2 regions of the Streptomyces sp. NPDC046203 genome follow, and region 1 is predicted to be linked to the other one. Evidence: riboswitches for the same ligand, from Rfam matches in the RefSeq annotation. Region 1 holds a riboswitch; the other holds the start of a gene.

The links. A riboswitch is a leader RNA that binds a small molecule or an ion and turns the genes downstream of it on or off. The one in region 1 is predicted to bind cyclic di-AMP.
Positions count from the first base shown of each region.
Region 2: linked by a shared signal. The riboswitch ahead of ABZ990_RS05005 (peptidoglycan DD-metalloendopeptidase family protein) and the one ahead of ABZ990_RS02000 (M23 family metallopeptidase) in region 1 are both predicted to bind cyclic di-AMP.

Region 1 is NZ_JBEYZX010000002.1:34,938-42,638, reverse strand. Features, by position in the region: gene ABZ990_RS02010 (GNAT family N-acetyltransferase) at 197-3,250, opposite strand; gene ABZ990_RS02005 (HPr family phosphocarrier protein) at 3,465-3,746, shown strand; gene ABZ990_RS02000 (M23 family metallopeptidase) at 4,047-4,817, opposite strand; cyclic di-AMP (ydaO/yuaA leader) riboswitch at 4,830-4,993, opposite strand; gene ABZ990_RS01995 (pitrilysin family protein) at 5,272-6,669, opposite strand; gene ABZ990_RS01990 (pitrilysin family protein) at 6,666-7,701, opposite strand, start outside.
Region 2 is NZ_JBEYZX010000004.1:115,396-123,096, forward strand. Features, by position in the region: gene ABZ990_RS04990 (hypothetical protein) at 245-628, shown strand; gene ABZ990_RS04995 (methyltransferase domain-containing protein) at 715-1,548, opposite strand; gene ABZ990_RS05000 (SGNH/GDSL hydrolase family protein) at 1,705-2,472, opposite strand; gene ABZ990_RS05005 (peptidoglycan DD-metalloendopeptidase family protein) at 2,709-3,824, opposite strand; cyclic di-AMP (ydaO/yuaA leader) riboswitch at 3,830-4,008, opposite strand; gene ABZ990_RS05010 (tyrosine-protein phosphatase) at 4,379-5,176, shown strand; gene ABZ990_RS05015 (DUF6126 family protein) at 5,240-5,392, opposite strand; gene ABZ990_RS05020 (helix-turn-helix domain-containing protein) at 5,413-6,012, opposite strand; gene ABZ990_RS05025 (aspartate aminotransferase family protein) at 6,143-7,528, opposite strand; gene hpnH (adenosyl-hopene transferase HpnH) at 7,525-7,701, opposite strand, start outside.

The sequences.
Region 1 (7,701 bases):
GCCGGTTCGCACGCCGGATCAGAAGCACGTCAGGACTACACCGGGACCACACCGAAGCCGCGCCAGGGCCTCGTCGGAACCGGAACCGGATCAGGACCGGACCAGGAGGAGGTGCGCCCCGGCGAGGGAGTCCCGGTCGGCGCGGGGTCCCGGGCGGCGGGAGTGGTCGGAGGTGGTCAGGGGCGGTCGGGAGCGGTCAGTAGGAGGGGAGGCGGCGCGGGCCGAGGTCGGTGACGGGCGAGGGCGGGGGCGGGGCCAGGCGGACGCTGGCACCGAGCACGGACAGACCGCGCGGGGCGACGACGACGGGTTCGAGGGAGAGGGCGACGACCTCGGGGTGGTCGTCGACGAGCCGGGAGACGCGCAGCAGCAGCTCTTCGAGGGCGGCGGTGTCGACGGGCGCCGAGCCGCGCCAGCCGAAGAGGAGGGGCGCGGTCCGGATGGAGCGGACGAGGTCGGCGGCGTCCCGGTCGGTGGCGGGGACCAGCCGGTGGGACATGTCGCCGAGGAGTTCGGAGGGGGCGCCGGCCAGGCCGAAGGAGAGGACGGCGCCGACGGCGGGGTCGATGGCGGCGCGGACGACGGTGTCGACCCCGCGCGGGACCATCGCCTGTACGACCGGCTGGAGCTCCTCGGGCTTGCCGAGGGCCTCGGTGAGTTCGGCATATGCCGTACGCAGCTGGCCCTCGGTGGCCAGGTCGAGCCGTACGCCGCCGAGGTCGGGGCGGTGGCGCAGATGGGGCGCGGTGGTCTTGAGGGCGACCGGGAAGCCGAGGCGGGCGGCGGCCCGGACGGCCTCGTCGGGGCCGGGGGCGGGCAGGGTCGGCAGGACCCGGATCCCGTAGCGGCCGAGAAGGTCGACGGTCTCGTCGCCGTCGAGGGTGACCCCGCGCGCGTGGGCGTCGCGCTCGCGCAGGACGCGGGCGATGAAGTCGGCGGCGCCGGGTTCGTCGATCCGGTCGAACTCGGGAACCCGGCCGGGGTCGGCGGCGGACCGGCGACGCCAGTCGGCGTAGCGGACGGCCTCGGCGAGGGCGCGCACGGCGCGTTCGGCGGCGGGGTACGCGGGGATGGCGCCGGGTACGGCGACCGGTTCCGCGGTGTCCTGCGGCCCGGCCGATTCCGGGGTGGCCGGTTCCGGGGTAGCCGGTTCCGGGGTAGCCGGTTCCCGGCCCGCGACCCGCGAGGCGGCCGGAACCGGTGGGGCGGCGGGGGCCGGCGGGACTGCCGGGGCGGATGGCACGGCAGGGGCGGGCGACACGGCGAGGGCCGCCAGGGCCGCCGTGGGGTCCGTCGGCCGGCCGGCGCTGGGCCGCGTACGGGTGGCCGCGGACAGGGCCTCCGCCAGCGCGCCCATCTCCACATGCACGACGACGACCGGCTTCGCGGGGCCGGGTGCGGCGGCGACGGCCGAGCGCAGGGCCGCGGCCAGCACATCGACGCCGCCGGACGCGGCGGCACCGCCCGGCGTACCGGCCTCGCCGCCCGTCGCGCCGGCCGTTCCGCCGATACCGTCCTCGCCCACGCGCGGTATGGCCGTGACGACCACCGCGTCGCAGCCGTCGTCGGCGAGGGCCGCCGCGAGCGCGGCGCGGAAGCCGTCCGGGGTGGCGCCGGTCGTCAGGTCGAGGGGCCGCTGTGGACGCAGCCCCTCGGTGAGGCAGGCATCGTAGGCCAGCAGACCCAGCGATTCGGAGTTGCCGAGGATGGCGACCCGGGGGCCGGCCGGCAGCGGCTGGTCGGCGAGGAGCAGACCGGTGTCGACGAGTTCGGTGATGGTGTCGACGCGGATGACTCCGGCCTGCCGCAGTAGCGCGGAGACGGTGGCGTACGGAACCCGGGTGACCGGGACCCGGTGTCCGGGCGGGGCGCTGCCGCTGTGCCGGGCCCCCTTGACCACGACCACGGGCTTGACGGCGGCGGTCCGGCGGGCGAGCCGGGTGAACTTGCGCGGGTTTCCGATCGACTCCAGGTACAACAGGACGACATCGGTGGCGGGGTCGTCGTACCAGTGCTGGAGCAGGTCGTTGCCGGAGACATCGGCGCGGTTCCCGGCGGAGATGAAGGAGGAGACGCCCGCGCCGTGCCGGTGCAGACCGGCGAGCAGAGCGATGCCGATGGCACCGGACTGGGCGAAGAGACCGATCCGGCCGGCGGCGGGCATCTGCGGGGCGAGCGAGGCGTTCAGCCGGACGGACTCGGCCGTATTGATGATCCCGAAGGCGTTGGGACCGATGATCCGCATGCCGTACGAGCGGGCCTGGCGCACCAGGGCGCGCTGGCGTTCACGGCCCTCGGCGCCGCTCTCCGCGTATCCGGCGGACAGGACGACCAGTCCGCGTACGCCGTGCTCGCCGCAGTCGGCGACGGCCGCGGGCACCTGGTCGGCGGGGACGGTGACGACGGCGAGGTCGACCGGCTCGCCGATGTCGGCGAGCCGGCGGCAGGCCGGAGCGCCCTCCAGGGTGTGCGGCCCCTCCCCCAGGTTCTTGTTCACGGCGTGGACGGTGCCCCGGTAGCCGGCGGCGACGAGGTTGCGCAGCACGGTCCGGCCGACCCCGCCGGGCGCGCGGCCGACGCCGATCACCGCGACCGAGCCGGGGGCGAGCAGCCGCTGGACGGAGCGGGACTCGGCGCGCTGTTCGCGGGCGCGCTGCACGGCCAGGGAGCGGTCGGTCGGCTCCAAGTCGAGGTGGAGGCGGACCGAGCCGTCCTCGAAGCTGCGCTTCTGGGTGTAGCCGGCGTCCGTGAAGACCTTGATCATCTTGGTGTTGGCGGGCAGCACCTCGGCGGCGAACCGGCGGATCCCGCGCTCGCGGGCGACGGCCGCGATGTGTTCCAGCAGGGCGGAGGCGACCCCGCGGCCCTGGTGGGCGTCCTGGACGAGGAAGGCGACCTCGGCCTCGTCGGCGGGCGCCGAGGCGGGCCGCCCGTCGGGGGCGATGCGGTCGTAGCGGACGGTGGCGATGAAGTCGTCGCCCACGGTGGCGGCGAGCCCGACCCGGTCCACGAAGTCGTGGTGGGTGAACCGGTGGACGTCCTTGGCGGACAGCCGGGGGTAGGGCGCGAAGAAGCGGTAGTACTTCGACTCGTCCGACACATGCTCGTAGAAGCCGACCAGCCGGTCGGCGTCGTCGGCGGTGATGGGGCGGATGCGCGCGGTGCCGCCGTCCCGCAGGACCACGTCCGCCTCCCAGTGGTCGGGGTAGGCGTGTTCCGGCTGTGCGGGCTGTTCCGACGCGCTCTGCATGGGGAAAGACTACGACCGGCGCGGGGCCGTGACACGAGTGGTGACACGGGTCGCGGCGGAGCCGTGGCACCGGTCGCGCGGCGGGCGGGCGCCGGGCACTGTGGGGAGGGCCGGACGGGGCACCCCAGGGGCTGCCCGGCGGTTCTAGGCCGGGTCTCCCGCCACCCGTGAGAGACTGGTCTAGACAACCGCTGAGAGTTGAAGGGCAACCACTATGGCTGAGCGCCGCGTCAACGTCGGCTGGGCCGAGGGCCTGCACGCCCGCCCCGCCTCCATCTTCGTCCGTGCCACCACGGCCTCCGGCATCCCCGTGACGATCGCCAAGGCCGACGGCAGCCCGGTCAACGCCGCGTCCATGCTCGCGGTGCTCGGCCTGGGCGCCCAGGGCGGCGAGGAGATCGTGCTCGCCTCGGACGCCGAGGGCGCCGAGATCGCGCTCGACCGCCTCGCGAAGCTGGTCGCCGAGGGCCTCGAAGAGCTGCCCGAGACCGTCTGACCCGTCCGCCGCCACCCCGCCGTCACCCGACGACAGTCCGACGACAGTCCGGCGGCGGTTCGGCTGTTCAGCGATTCAGCGACGAGAGCCGCGCCCCTCCAGCTCCTCCGGAGGGACGCGGCTCTTCGCATGTCCGCGCCCAGCGCGCCACGCCCCGTGCGCACCCCACGCACCGCGCCCCCGGCACCGCGCCCCCGCGCACACCGAAGCCCCGGCTCCTTCGAGCCGGGGCTTCGTCACGTGGTGCGCCGCGCGCGATCGCGGGATGCGATCATCCGCCGGGCTGTCCGGGGGCGACCGTCAGACGGCCACGCCGCGGGCCCGCAGGTACGAGATCGGGTTGATGTCCGTGCCGTACTCCGCACCGGTGCGGGCCTCGAAGTGGAGGTGCGGGCCGGTGGAGTTTCCGGAGGATCCGGAGATGCCGATCAGCTCGCCCGGGGTGACCTTCTGGCCGACGTACACGCGCAGGGCGGAGAGATGGCCGTACTGGGTGTACGTGCCGTCGTTCATCCGGATGACGATGTTGTTGCCGTACGCGCCGCCCCAGCCGGCCTCGACGACGGTGCCCGAGCCGACCGAGACGACCGTGGTGCCGTACGCGGCGTGGAAGTCGATACCGGAGTGGTGGCCGGAGGACCACAGCGCGCCGCCGGTCTGGTAGCCGGTGGAGACGTACGAGCCGGCAACGGGGAGCTGGAAGGAGGCGAGGCGCTTGCGCTCGGCGTCACGGGCCGCGCGCTCCTTGGCCTCGCGGATCTCCTTGACGCGCTGCTCGGCCTTGCGCTTCGCCTCGGCGGCGGCCTTGGCGCGGGCGGCGGCCTGGTAGGCCTGCTTCTCCTGGGCGGCGGCCTGGGCGTCGACGTGCTTGGCGAGGGACTCCTCGGTGACCACCCGGGTGAGGCCGGTGTCCTCCAGGGAGCCGTCCTCGGTGTCGGCGGCGAGCGCCGGAGAGGCCAGAGAGCCGATGACGCCGGCACCGGCGAGGGTCGCCGCGCCGGCGATGCCCGCGCCGCGGCGCGCCATCCGGCTCGGAGCACGATGCTTCCCGGTGGCACGGGTGAACGCCATGAAAAGGCTGGTCCTTTCCTTCCCTCTCGCCTACCGGGTTAGCTGACGGGTTCGGAGCAGGAAGGTCTCCTACGGGCCCCTCCGCGAGAGCGAAGGCGTCCGATTCACCCCAGGGGACGTGAGGGGTCCCCGGCTCCCCAGGCTCGCGCCTGACGGGGACTCGGCGATGGCTGCCCGGTGCCGCGGACGCGGCGTCGTACAGGGGCGGACAGCCGCATCGACGCTAGGCCGATCATCTGTCCATCGCCAAACAGAGGCGCCTCATTGTTATTCATGCCACAGGGCATTCGACCTCACAGGCCATCAATTCGGACATAGGGAAGGACCCTGACGAACCGGGTCGTCAGGGTCCTTCCCTCAGCCGTCCACACCGTCGGCCCGGCCGAGCCCGCGGGATCGGCCGGGCCGGCCGGGTCAGGTCGGGTCAGGTCGGTCGGGTGAGTCGGTCGGCCGCTCAGCCGGTGACGACCGTCACCTCGCCGATCCCGAGGGCCCGCACCGGCTCCTCGATCTGTGCCGCGTCACCGACGAGCACGGTGACCAGCCGGTCCACCGGGAAGGCGTTGACCACGGCGGCCGTGGCCTCGACCGTGCCGGTCTCGGCCAGGCGCGCGTACAACTGCCCCTGGTAGTCGTCCGGGAGGTGCTGCTCGACCTGGTCGGCGAGCGTGCCCGCGACGGAGGCCGCCATCTCGTACTTGAGCGGGGCCACCCCCACCAGGTTCTGCACGGCCACATCGCGCTCGGCGTCCGTCAGACCCTCGGCGGCCAGGGTGCGCAGCACCTTCCACAGGTCGTCGAGGGCCGGGCCGGTGTTCGGCGTGTCGACCGAGCCGGTGATGGCCAGCATCGAGGCACCGTGGCCCTCGGCGTCGGAACGCACCACCTGGCCGAAGGCACGTACCCCGTAGGTGTAGCCCTTCTCCTCGCGCAGGACGCGGTCGAGCCGGGAGGTGAGGGTGCCGCCGAGGCAGTACGTGCCGAGCACCTGGGCCGGCCAGACCTGGTCGTGGCGGTCGGCGCCGATACGGCCGATGAGCAGCTGCGTCTGAACGGCGCCGGGTCGGTCCACGATGACGACCCGTCCGGTGTCGTCGGCCGTGATGCCCCGCATGGGACGCGGCGCGGCGGGCGCCCCGGTCCACGCGCCCAGGGTCTCGGCGAGCAGCTTGTCCAGGTCGACCCCGGTCAGGTCGCCGACGACCACGACGGTGGCGGCGGCGGGCCGCAGGTGCGCGTCGTAGAAGGCGCGCACGGCGGCGGCGTCGATCGCCTCCACCGTCTCCTCGGTGCCCTGGCGCGGCCGGGACAGGCGCGTACCGGCCGGGAACAGCTCCTTGGAGAGCTGCTTGGCCGCCCGGCGGGCCGGGTTGGCCGCCTCGTGCGGGATCTCGTCGAGCCGGTTGCGCACCAGGCGCTCGATCTCGGACTCGGCGAACGCGGGCGCGATCAGGGCCTCGGCGAGCAGGCCGAGCGCCTTGGGCAGCCGGGAGACCGGGACCTCCAGGGAGACCCGTACGCCGGGGTGGTCGGCGTGCGCGTCGAGAGTGGCGCCGCAGCGCTCCAGCTCGGCGGCGAACTCCTCGGCGGAGCGCTGGTCGGTGCCCTCGGACAGGGCCCGGGCCATGATCGTGGCCACGCCGTCCAGGCCCTCGGGCTCGGCCTCCAGCGGGGCGTCGAGGGACACCTCGACGGCCACCACCTGCTGGCCGGGGCGGTGGCAGCGCAGCACGGTCATCCCGTTGCCGAGCGTGCCGCGCTCCGGGGCCGGGAAGGCCCAGGGCTTGGCGAGGCCCGGCTGGGGCTGCGGGTGGAACGTCATGGTTGCCAAAGACGCGGCGGCCTCGGTCACTGGTCCGCTCCCTCTTCCTCGTCGCTGTCGCTGTCGTCGGCGCCGTCGGCCGTCACCGGCTCGTAGACCAGGACGGCGCGGTTGTCCGGGCGCAGTCGCGCCTGGGCGACCTCCCGGACCTCCTCGGCGGTGACGTCGAGGACCCGGTGCACGGCGGTGAGCGCGAGCTGCGGGTCGCCGAACAGCACCGCGTACCGGCACAGTTCGTCGGCGCGGCCGGCGACCGTGCCGAGCCGGTCCAGCCACTCGCGCTCCAGCTGGGCCTGGGCGCGCTCCATCTCCTCGGGCGTCGGGCCCTCGGCGGCGAAACGGGCCAGCTCCTCGTCGACGGCCTTCTCGATCGCCGGGACCTCGACACCGCCGGATGCCTTGACGTCCAGCCAGCCGAGCGAGGGCGCGCCGGCCAGCCGCAGCAGGCCGAAGCCCGCGGCGACGGCCGTGCGGTCGCGGCGGACCAGCCGGTTGTGGAGACGGGAGGACTCCCCGCCGCCCAGGATGGTCAGGGCCACGTCGGCCGCGTCGGACTCCCGCGTGCCGTCGTGGGGCAGCCGGTAGGCGGCCATCAGCGCACGCGCCGGGACCTCCTCCTCGACTACCTCGCGCAGCTGCCCGCCGATGACGTCCGGCAGCGAGCCGTCGCGGGGCGCGGGCTTGCCGTCGTGGCCGGCGATGGAGCCGAAGTACTTCTCGACCCAGGCCAGGGTCTGCTCCGGGTCGATGTCGCCGACGATGGAGAGCACCGCGTTGTTCGGCGCGTAGTACGTGCGGAAGAAGCTCCGCGCGTCCTCGAGGGTGGCCGCGTCCAGGTCGGCCATCGAGCCGATCGGGGTGTGGTGGTACGGGTGGCCCTCGGGGTACGCGAGGGCGGTCAGGCGCTCGAACGCGGTGCCGTACGGCACGTTGTCGTAGCGCTGGCGGCGCTCGTTCTTGACGACGTCGCGCTGGTTCTCCATGGACTCGTCGTCCAGGGCCGCGAGCAGCGAGCCCATGCGGTCGGCCTCCAGCCAGAGCGCGAGCTCCAGCTGGTGCGCG
Region 2 (7,701 bases), on a different contig from region 1:
CCGGGAACCCGCCCCGCCCCGCCCGCCGGGATCCCGCTTCGACGAAACTTCGGGCGGGCCGGCGAGTCCGAGGGCCGGCCCGGCCCGCGTTCCGGGGGCATCCGCGCCGATCCCCCGGGATCCCTTCGTGTGATCTTCGGGCTTCGCGTGCCGGATGAAACCGCGCGGAACGGCAACCGGTGCGAGCATGCGCGCAGCGGGGCCGGAAGACCGCTTCGGGCCCCAGGACCGGAAGGCGCTCAGCATGGGTATCCAGCCATGGTCCGCGGTGAAGTACCAGGACAACCGCGGGGCCCCCACCACCCGGGTCTCCGTGGTGATGGACCCCGTTCCGGCCGGCAAGCTGCTGATCGTCGAGCACCTGTCCGGTTACGCGGCCATCGGCCAGAACGACACCATGGACGAGCTCTGGGCTTCGGACGGCGGCACCCAGCAGGTCCAGCTCCCCCTCCACTTCGCGTCGAGCCCGCTGAACTACGGCGGCGCTCTCGGGGTCGCGCGCAATCACCAATTCGGCTCCCCGGTCCGCATGTACGTGTCCGGCGGCACGGCGATCACCGTCAGCGCCGACGCCAACACCGCCGGCTTCCTGCTGGCCAAGGTCGTCGGTCAGCTCGTCGACCCCTGACCCCTGCTCCCCCGGCCCGCGCCGCCGCCGGACCGGCCGGGGACCGCCGGGACGGGACGAACAGGGACCGGCGGGCCGGCCCGTGCTCAGGGGCGGCGGCCCCAGGCGGAGATCATCGGCGAGGTCGCGAGGTCGAGACGACCCGCCTCGACGTTCGCGAGGTGCCGCTCGATCTCGTCCTCGGTGGCCAGACCCGCCGCGAGGAGCCGGTCGCGCACATGCCGGACCGTCGCCGCCTCCAGTACGTCACAGGCGGGCGCCGTGATCGGGAAGTACGCGTCGGCGGCGACGTCCGCAAGGCCCGCCTCGCGCAGCAGCCGGGGCAGCCGGCGGCCGTACGCGAGGTCGGCGCCGCGCTCGGCGAGCAGCTTCCGGAAACCGGTGCGCAGTTTGTTGGCGAGGGCCTGCTCGGGACCGTACTCGTCGAGACAGATCAGCGGCTGAGCCGCCGGATCGGCGTCCTCCAGGAGGAGCCACCCGCCGGGGCGCAGTGCCCCGGCCATCGCGGCGAGGGCCCGGTCCCGGTCGGCGACGTGCACCAGCACCAGCCGCGCGTGGATCAGGTCGAAGCCGTCGCCGGGCGGCTCGTCCGCGCCCACGTCGTGCCGCAGCACCTCGACGCCGGACGCCGCGCCGGCGGCCCAGGAGGTGTCGATGTCGGTCGCCACCACCCGGCCGTCCGGACCGACCCGGTCTGCCAGCCAGTCCACCACGGTCGTACCGCCGGCCCCGACCTCCCAGCAGCGCCAGCCCGGGGCGATCCCCAGCCGCTCGATGTGCCGGAAGGTCGACGGGTCGAACAGCGCGCCGAGCGCGCCGAAGCGGACGCCCGCCTCGGCCCGGGCGTTGTCCAGGAGGTAACCCCGCTCCTCGGCGTCACGGCCGGCGGGACCACGGGACTGCGATGCGGAAGATGTCATGAGCCGATTGTCCCGCCGGCGTGCGAAGCGCCCCCGTCGCACCCCCCGCCGCACCCTCGTCGCGCCCCCGGACACGACGGCACCGGCCCCGCCCCACGCGTACAGGGGGCAAGGCCGGTGCGAGTGCCGGGGCCGGTCCGGCGCTGGTCCGGTCCGCTACAGCGGCAGCAGGTCGGGGCGCTTGGCCTCGACGTTGTCGCCGGAGCTCTCGCCGCGCAGCCGCCGGCCGATCCACGGGACGAGGTACTCCTTCGCCCAGTGCATGTCGTCCTTGCGGACTTCCAGGGTGCCGCGCGGCGGCAGCGGCGGCCAGACCTGCTCGGGGTCGGCCGGCACCGGCATGCCGAGGACCTGGGCGGCGCGCAGCGCGACCCGGGTGTGCCCCTCGGGCGAGAGGTGCAGCCGGTCGTCGTCCCAGGCGCGGCGGTCCTGGACGGACCGCAGCGACCACAGGTCGAGCACCGGGCAGCCGTAGCGGTCGGCGATGGCCCGTACGTGCCCGTTGTACGTGGCGATCTTGCCGCGCAGGTGCTTGAGCAGCGGCACGTCGCGGGTGTCGAAGCCGGTCGCCACCATGATGGTGCCGACGGCGGAGCTCAGGTCGGCGATGGCGCTCTCGAAGCGCTCGGCAACGTCGTCGGGGTCCGTGCCGGGGCGGATGATGTCGTTGCCGCCGGCGCAGATGGTCACCAGGTCGGGGGCGAGTTCCTTCGCCCGCGGGATCTGTTCCGCGACAATCTGGTCGAGCAGGCGCCCCCGTACGGCCAGATTCGCGTAGCGGAAGTCGTCGTGCTCCGGCAGCCGGTCGGCCAGCAGGACCGCGAAACGGTCCGCCCAGCCGACGAATGTCCCGTCGGGCCCGGGGTCTCCGACGCCCTCCGTGAAACTGTCACCGATAGCCGCGTACGACCCGATTGCGTTCATGTCTCGTGTTGTCGAATCGTCTGCCACGGGAGCACATCTTTGCCGGACGGATGTGACCTACGCGACCGTAAGGAGGGGTTGACGGCGGGTGATATATGCCACCGATAAAGATTCGACCAAATCGGAATACGCGTCCGGCCCCCGGCGCGGGTGCGCCGGGGGCCGGTTACGGGGCCTGCTTCACGGGCGGGCTCGGAGGGCCTTTCCGCCGTTTCGGGACGGCCGGGTCGGACGGGTCAGACGGCGACGCCGTGCTGCCGCAGGGCGGCCAGCGGGTCGATGTCGGAGCCGTAGTCCGGCCCGGTGCGCATCTCGAAGTGCAGGTGCGGGCCGGTCACATTGCCGGTCGCGCCGGACAGGCCGATCTGCTGGCCACCGGAGACGGCCTGGCCTGCGGAAACGGTGATCGAGGAGAGGTGGGCGTACTGCGAGTAGGTGCCGTCGGCGTGCTTGATCACGACCTGGTTGCCGTAGGAGCCGCCCCAGCCGGCGGAGTAGACGGTGCCGGGGCCGACGGCGCGAACGGTGGTGCCGGTGGCCGCCATGAAGTCGACACCGGTGTGGTAGCCGGAGGACCACATCGAGCCGGAGGCGCGGTACGGGGTGGAGGTGCCGCCGCTGACGGGGGCGACCCAGCCGGAGGAGGCAGTCGCGCCAGAGGAGGCGGTCGAACCGGCCGGGACCGAGGCCGCAGTGCCGGTGGACACGGCGGCGGACGCCGGGGACGAGGCCGAAGCCGGGGACGAGGCCGACACCGAGACCGTGGGGGCCGGCGTGGACGCCTGGGTGGAGGCACCGGCGGCCGACGCGGTGACGCGCTCGGCACCACGCGAAGCGGAGGCGGAGGCGGAAGCGGAGGCGGTGGACACGCCGTCGGCGCTCCGCCCGACGCTCTGCGAGGCGGCGGCCCTCGGGGTGGCGATCTTCGGGGTGGCGATCTTCGGGGCAGCGGCGGCCTGGCCGGTGTGCGGAGCGCCGAGGACGAGCTTCATGCCCGGGAAGATCAGCGACGGGTTCTCGCCGACCACCTGGCGGTTGTCGTGGTAGAGCCGGTGCCAGCCGCCGGCCAGCCGGTGCTCCGCGGCGATCTTGGACAGGTGGTCGCCGGGCACCACGGTGTACGCGCTCGCGCCGCCACCGGGGGCGGTGGCCGGGACCGATGCCGGGACGGACGCCGGAGTGGCAACGGGAACCTGTCGGGGCGTCGCGGCCGGAACGGCCCGTTCGGCGGCATGGGCGCCGGTCGCGCCGATCAGCGGCAGCGCGACGACGGCCCCGCCGGCGCTCGCGGCGACTATTCCACGGCCGAACGGGCGGGCCTTGCGGCGGCGGTGCTTACCCTTCGCGGGCATGACGGCATTCCTCTCCGTCGCCTGCGAGGTGAGCTGTCGGGTTCGGACGGGAGATGTCCGGCCGCGCGTTCACGCGACTTCACCCCGAGCCGTCCTTCGTGGCGCGCCTTTTCATTTCGGGCGCCGAGGAACCGGCGTAAAACCTGGGTCCCCCGCTCCTGCCGGGTACGGGTGAGTGCGGATTCCGGGCGGCGGCAGGATTCGGCGGTCCGTCCGGATGGAACGCGACGCTAGACGAGCCGTGTCGGCGGGAACAAGCCGCCTTATTCCTTTTCCCCATGATCACGGCGCGCCGGGCCCGCATTCCGGCCACGCCGCATCGATGACGCCCCATCGATTGGCTTTCCGTGAAAGGGAATTGAAAAGGACGCTCCACCACGGTCCGTCATGTTTATGACGCTGCTCACGCCCCGGCGCCCATCCCCCCAGCAATCAGGGCGCGTTATATCGAACCCGCTAATTCGGGCAGATCGCCCACCGGTGCCCCGAGGGGTGCACCGTGAAGCGGGCACCGGGATGATGCCGGAAAACCGATCCCGAGAGCAGGAGCGACCGTGACGCAAGCGACGACCGAGCCCGAGCTCACCGGCGTACGCAACTTCCGTGACCTGGGCGGGCTGCCGACCGCGGACGGCCGGGCCGTCCGCACCGGGCGGCTGTTCCGCAGCGGCCATCTGGCGCACGCCACCACCGAGGACGCGGCCTTCCTCACCGCCCTGTCCCTGCATACGGTGTTCGACCTCCGCAATGACGCCGACCGGCGCCTGGAGGGGCCGGACGTGGCACTGCCCGGGGTGACGAACGTGAGCATCCCGCTCAGCGACCCCGCCGACGGCAAGGACTTCTGGAAGCTGGTGCGCTCCGGCGAACTGGCGCGGCTGCGGGAGGTCCTGGGCGAGGGCCAGGCGGCGGGGCGGATGACCCGCTCGTACCGGAGGATGATCGTCGAGCGGACCGCCGAGCACAGCCGGATCCTGCACACGATGGCCGGGGACAGCGTTCCGGCGCTGATGCACTGCGCGGCGGGGAAGGACCGGGCGGGGCTCGCGATCGCGATATCCCTGCTGGCGGTGGGGGTCGAGCGGGAGGCGATCGAGGCGGACTATCTGAAGTCCAACGCCCCGCACCGGCGCTACCGGATGAAGCGCAGCCCCACCGCCCCGGACGGGATGTCTCCGGAGGTGATGGAGCTGCTGGCCCCGCTCTTCGACGCGCGGGTGGAGTATCTGCGCGCCGGGTTCGAGGCGATCGAGTCGACCTGGGGGTCGGTCGACGCGTATCTCCTGACGGGCCTGGGACTGGCCCCGGAAACCCGTGAGCGGCTGCGAGAGCGGCTGCTCACGGAAGCGTAGGGGGCTGGGCCTGGGGCGGTCGGCCGGGGGCCGGCCGCCGAGACCGCTTCGCCTGCCGCCGTGTTACTGGCCGCCGCCCATCTCGAAGAGCAGGTAGAGGAAGCCGGCGAACAGGTGACCCGCGATGAGGTAGGCGAAGAGACGGAGCACGAGCCCCTTGGGGAACTTGCCGCCACCACGCTCTTCACCGGTGACCGGTACGGACTTGTCGGACATGTCGAATCCTTTCTGGGGGCTCAGCGGCTGTGCGGAGTCCCGTTGCCGAGGCACAGCTCGGCGGCGGGGCTCTGGATCAGGGTGTGGACGAACATCAGCTCGGCCCCTGCCTGGGTGGCGGCGCCGACCCGGTGCGGGGTGAGCGAGTCGTAGTGGGCGCTGTCCCCAGGATCGAGAACGTGCACCGTGTCGCCGAGCGCGAGCCTGACCCGTCCCTCCAGGACGTGGATCCACTCCTCGCCGGGGTGCATCCGGACGATGTCGGCGCTGGTGGCGAAGGGGATGTGGACGCGCAGGCACTGCATGGCGCGCCCGGCGGCTCCGGCCTGGCGGTAGATCCAGCCGTCGGCCTCGACGGGATCGGAGCGGCCGGCCCGGACGATCGGGTCGCGCTCGGGCAGCGTCTCGCCCAGCAGTTCGGAGACCGTCGTACCGTAGATACGGGAGAGGGAGAGCAGCATGGGCAGCGAGGGCTGCCGGTTCCCCGTCTCCAGTCGGGAGAGGTGAGCCGGCGAGAGCCCGGCCCGTTGGGCGGCGCCCTCCAGCGTGAGCCCCCGGCGGCGCCGCAGGGCCCGCAGCTGCGGGGCGACGTCCTGCAGGACGTCGGTAACGTGGTCCATGCCTCCATTGGGCCAGGATCGTGCCTCTGAGGCAAATTTCTTGCCTCAGAGGCAAACCCTCACGGGAGCGGCTTCTCCCGCACCCGGCGGCTCCCGACGACTCTGCGGGCACGCAGCCCCGCAGCCGGCCCTACGAGGCCGACACAGCCTGTTTGACCAGGGTCTTCCCGAAGTCCCACAGGAGCCCGCCGCCCCCGTGCGCGTCGTCCATGACCGCGGTGAAGGCGGTGACGAAGCGGTCGACGTCCTTCTCGTCGATGATCAGCGGCGGGAGCAGCTTGATCACTTCCAGATGGTCGCCGGACACCTGTGTGAGGATGCGGTGGCGCTGGAGCAGCGGCACCACGACCATCTGCGCGAAGAGCCCCTTGCGGGCCGCCTGGAGCATGGCCCAGCGGCCGCGCAGCCCGAGCGAGGTCGGGCGGCCGAACTCGATGCCGATCATCAGTCCTCGGCCGCGGATCTCCTTGAGGAGTTCGTAGCGGGGTACGAGCTCCCGCAGCCGGGAGGCGAGCAGGTCGCCGGTGCGGCGGACGTGCGCGACGGTGTCCTCGGACTCCATGACGGAGAGCACGGCGAGCCCGGCGGCCATGGCCTGCGCGTTGGAGCCGAAGCTGGCCGAGTGGACGAGGACCCGGTCCATCGAGGAGTAGACCTTCTTGAAGATCCAGTCCTTGCCGATCGTGGCGCCGACGGGCACATAGCCGCCCGAGAGGGCCTTGGCGACACAGATCAGGTCGGGCTCGACACCCTCCTCGTGCTGGTGGGCATAGAAGTCGCCGGTCCGGCCGAGGCCGGTCTGCACCTCGTCGGCGATGAGCAGGGCGCCGTGCCGGTGCAGCAGTTCCTGGGCGGCGCGCAGGAAGCCGGGCGGGGCGGCGTGGACGCCCTTGCCCTGGATGGGTTCCAGGACGAAGCCGGCCACGTCGCCCTTGCGCAGCTCGCGCTCCAGGGCGTCGAGGTCGCCGAGCTCGATCGCCGTGTCGGGCAGGAGCGGGGCGAAGCCGTCCCGGAAGCCCGGCTCCCCGTTGACGGACAGGGAGCCGGTGGTGAGCCCGTGGAAGGCGTGCGCGCAGTAGACGATCCTCGGCCGCCCGGTGGCGTACCGGGCGAACTTGAGGGCGGTCTCGACGGCCTCGGTGCCGCTGTTGCCGAAGAACACCCGGTCGAGATGGGGGCTGTGGGCCAGCAGCCGCTCGGCGAGGAGGCCGGGCAGCGGCGGGCAGTCGAAGCGGGTGAGGTCGGCGAGGCCGGCGTCGAGGACGTCGTGCAGCGCCTTGCGGACGACCGGGTGGTGCCGGCCGAGCCCCATGACGCCGAAGCCGGCCAGCATGTCCAGGTACTCGTTGCCGTCGGCGTCCCAGAAGTGGGCCCCCTCGGCCCGCTCGTACACCTTGTCGAACCCTATGGTGTGGAGCATGCGGGGCAGTTGGTGGTTGAGGTGGCGGGCGTGCAGCTCGTAGCGCTCGCCGCCGCGCGCGGCGAGCAGCGCCCGCAGGTCGAACTCCTCGGTCATGCCGGGCCGTTCCCGGTGACCGTCTCGCGGACCGCGCGCAGCGACTCCTTGAGGGAGCCCATGGTGGCGAGGACGGCGGTGGGCTCGTAGCCGCAGTGCGCCATGCAGTTGGCGCAGCGCGGGTCGCGGCCCCGGCCGTACTTGTCCCAGTCGGTGTCCTCGACGAGTTCGCG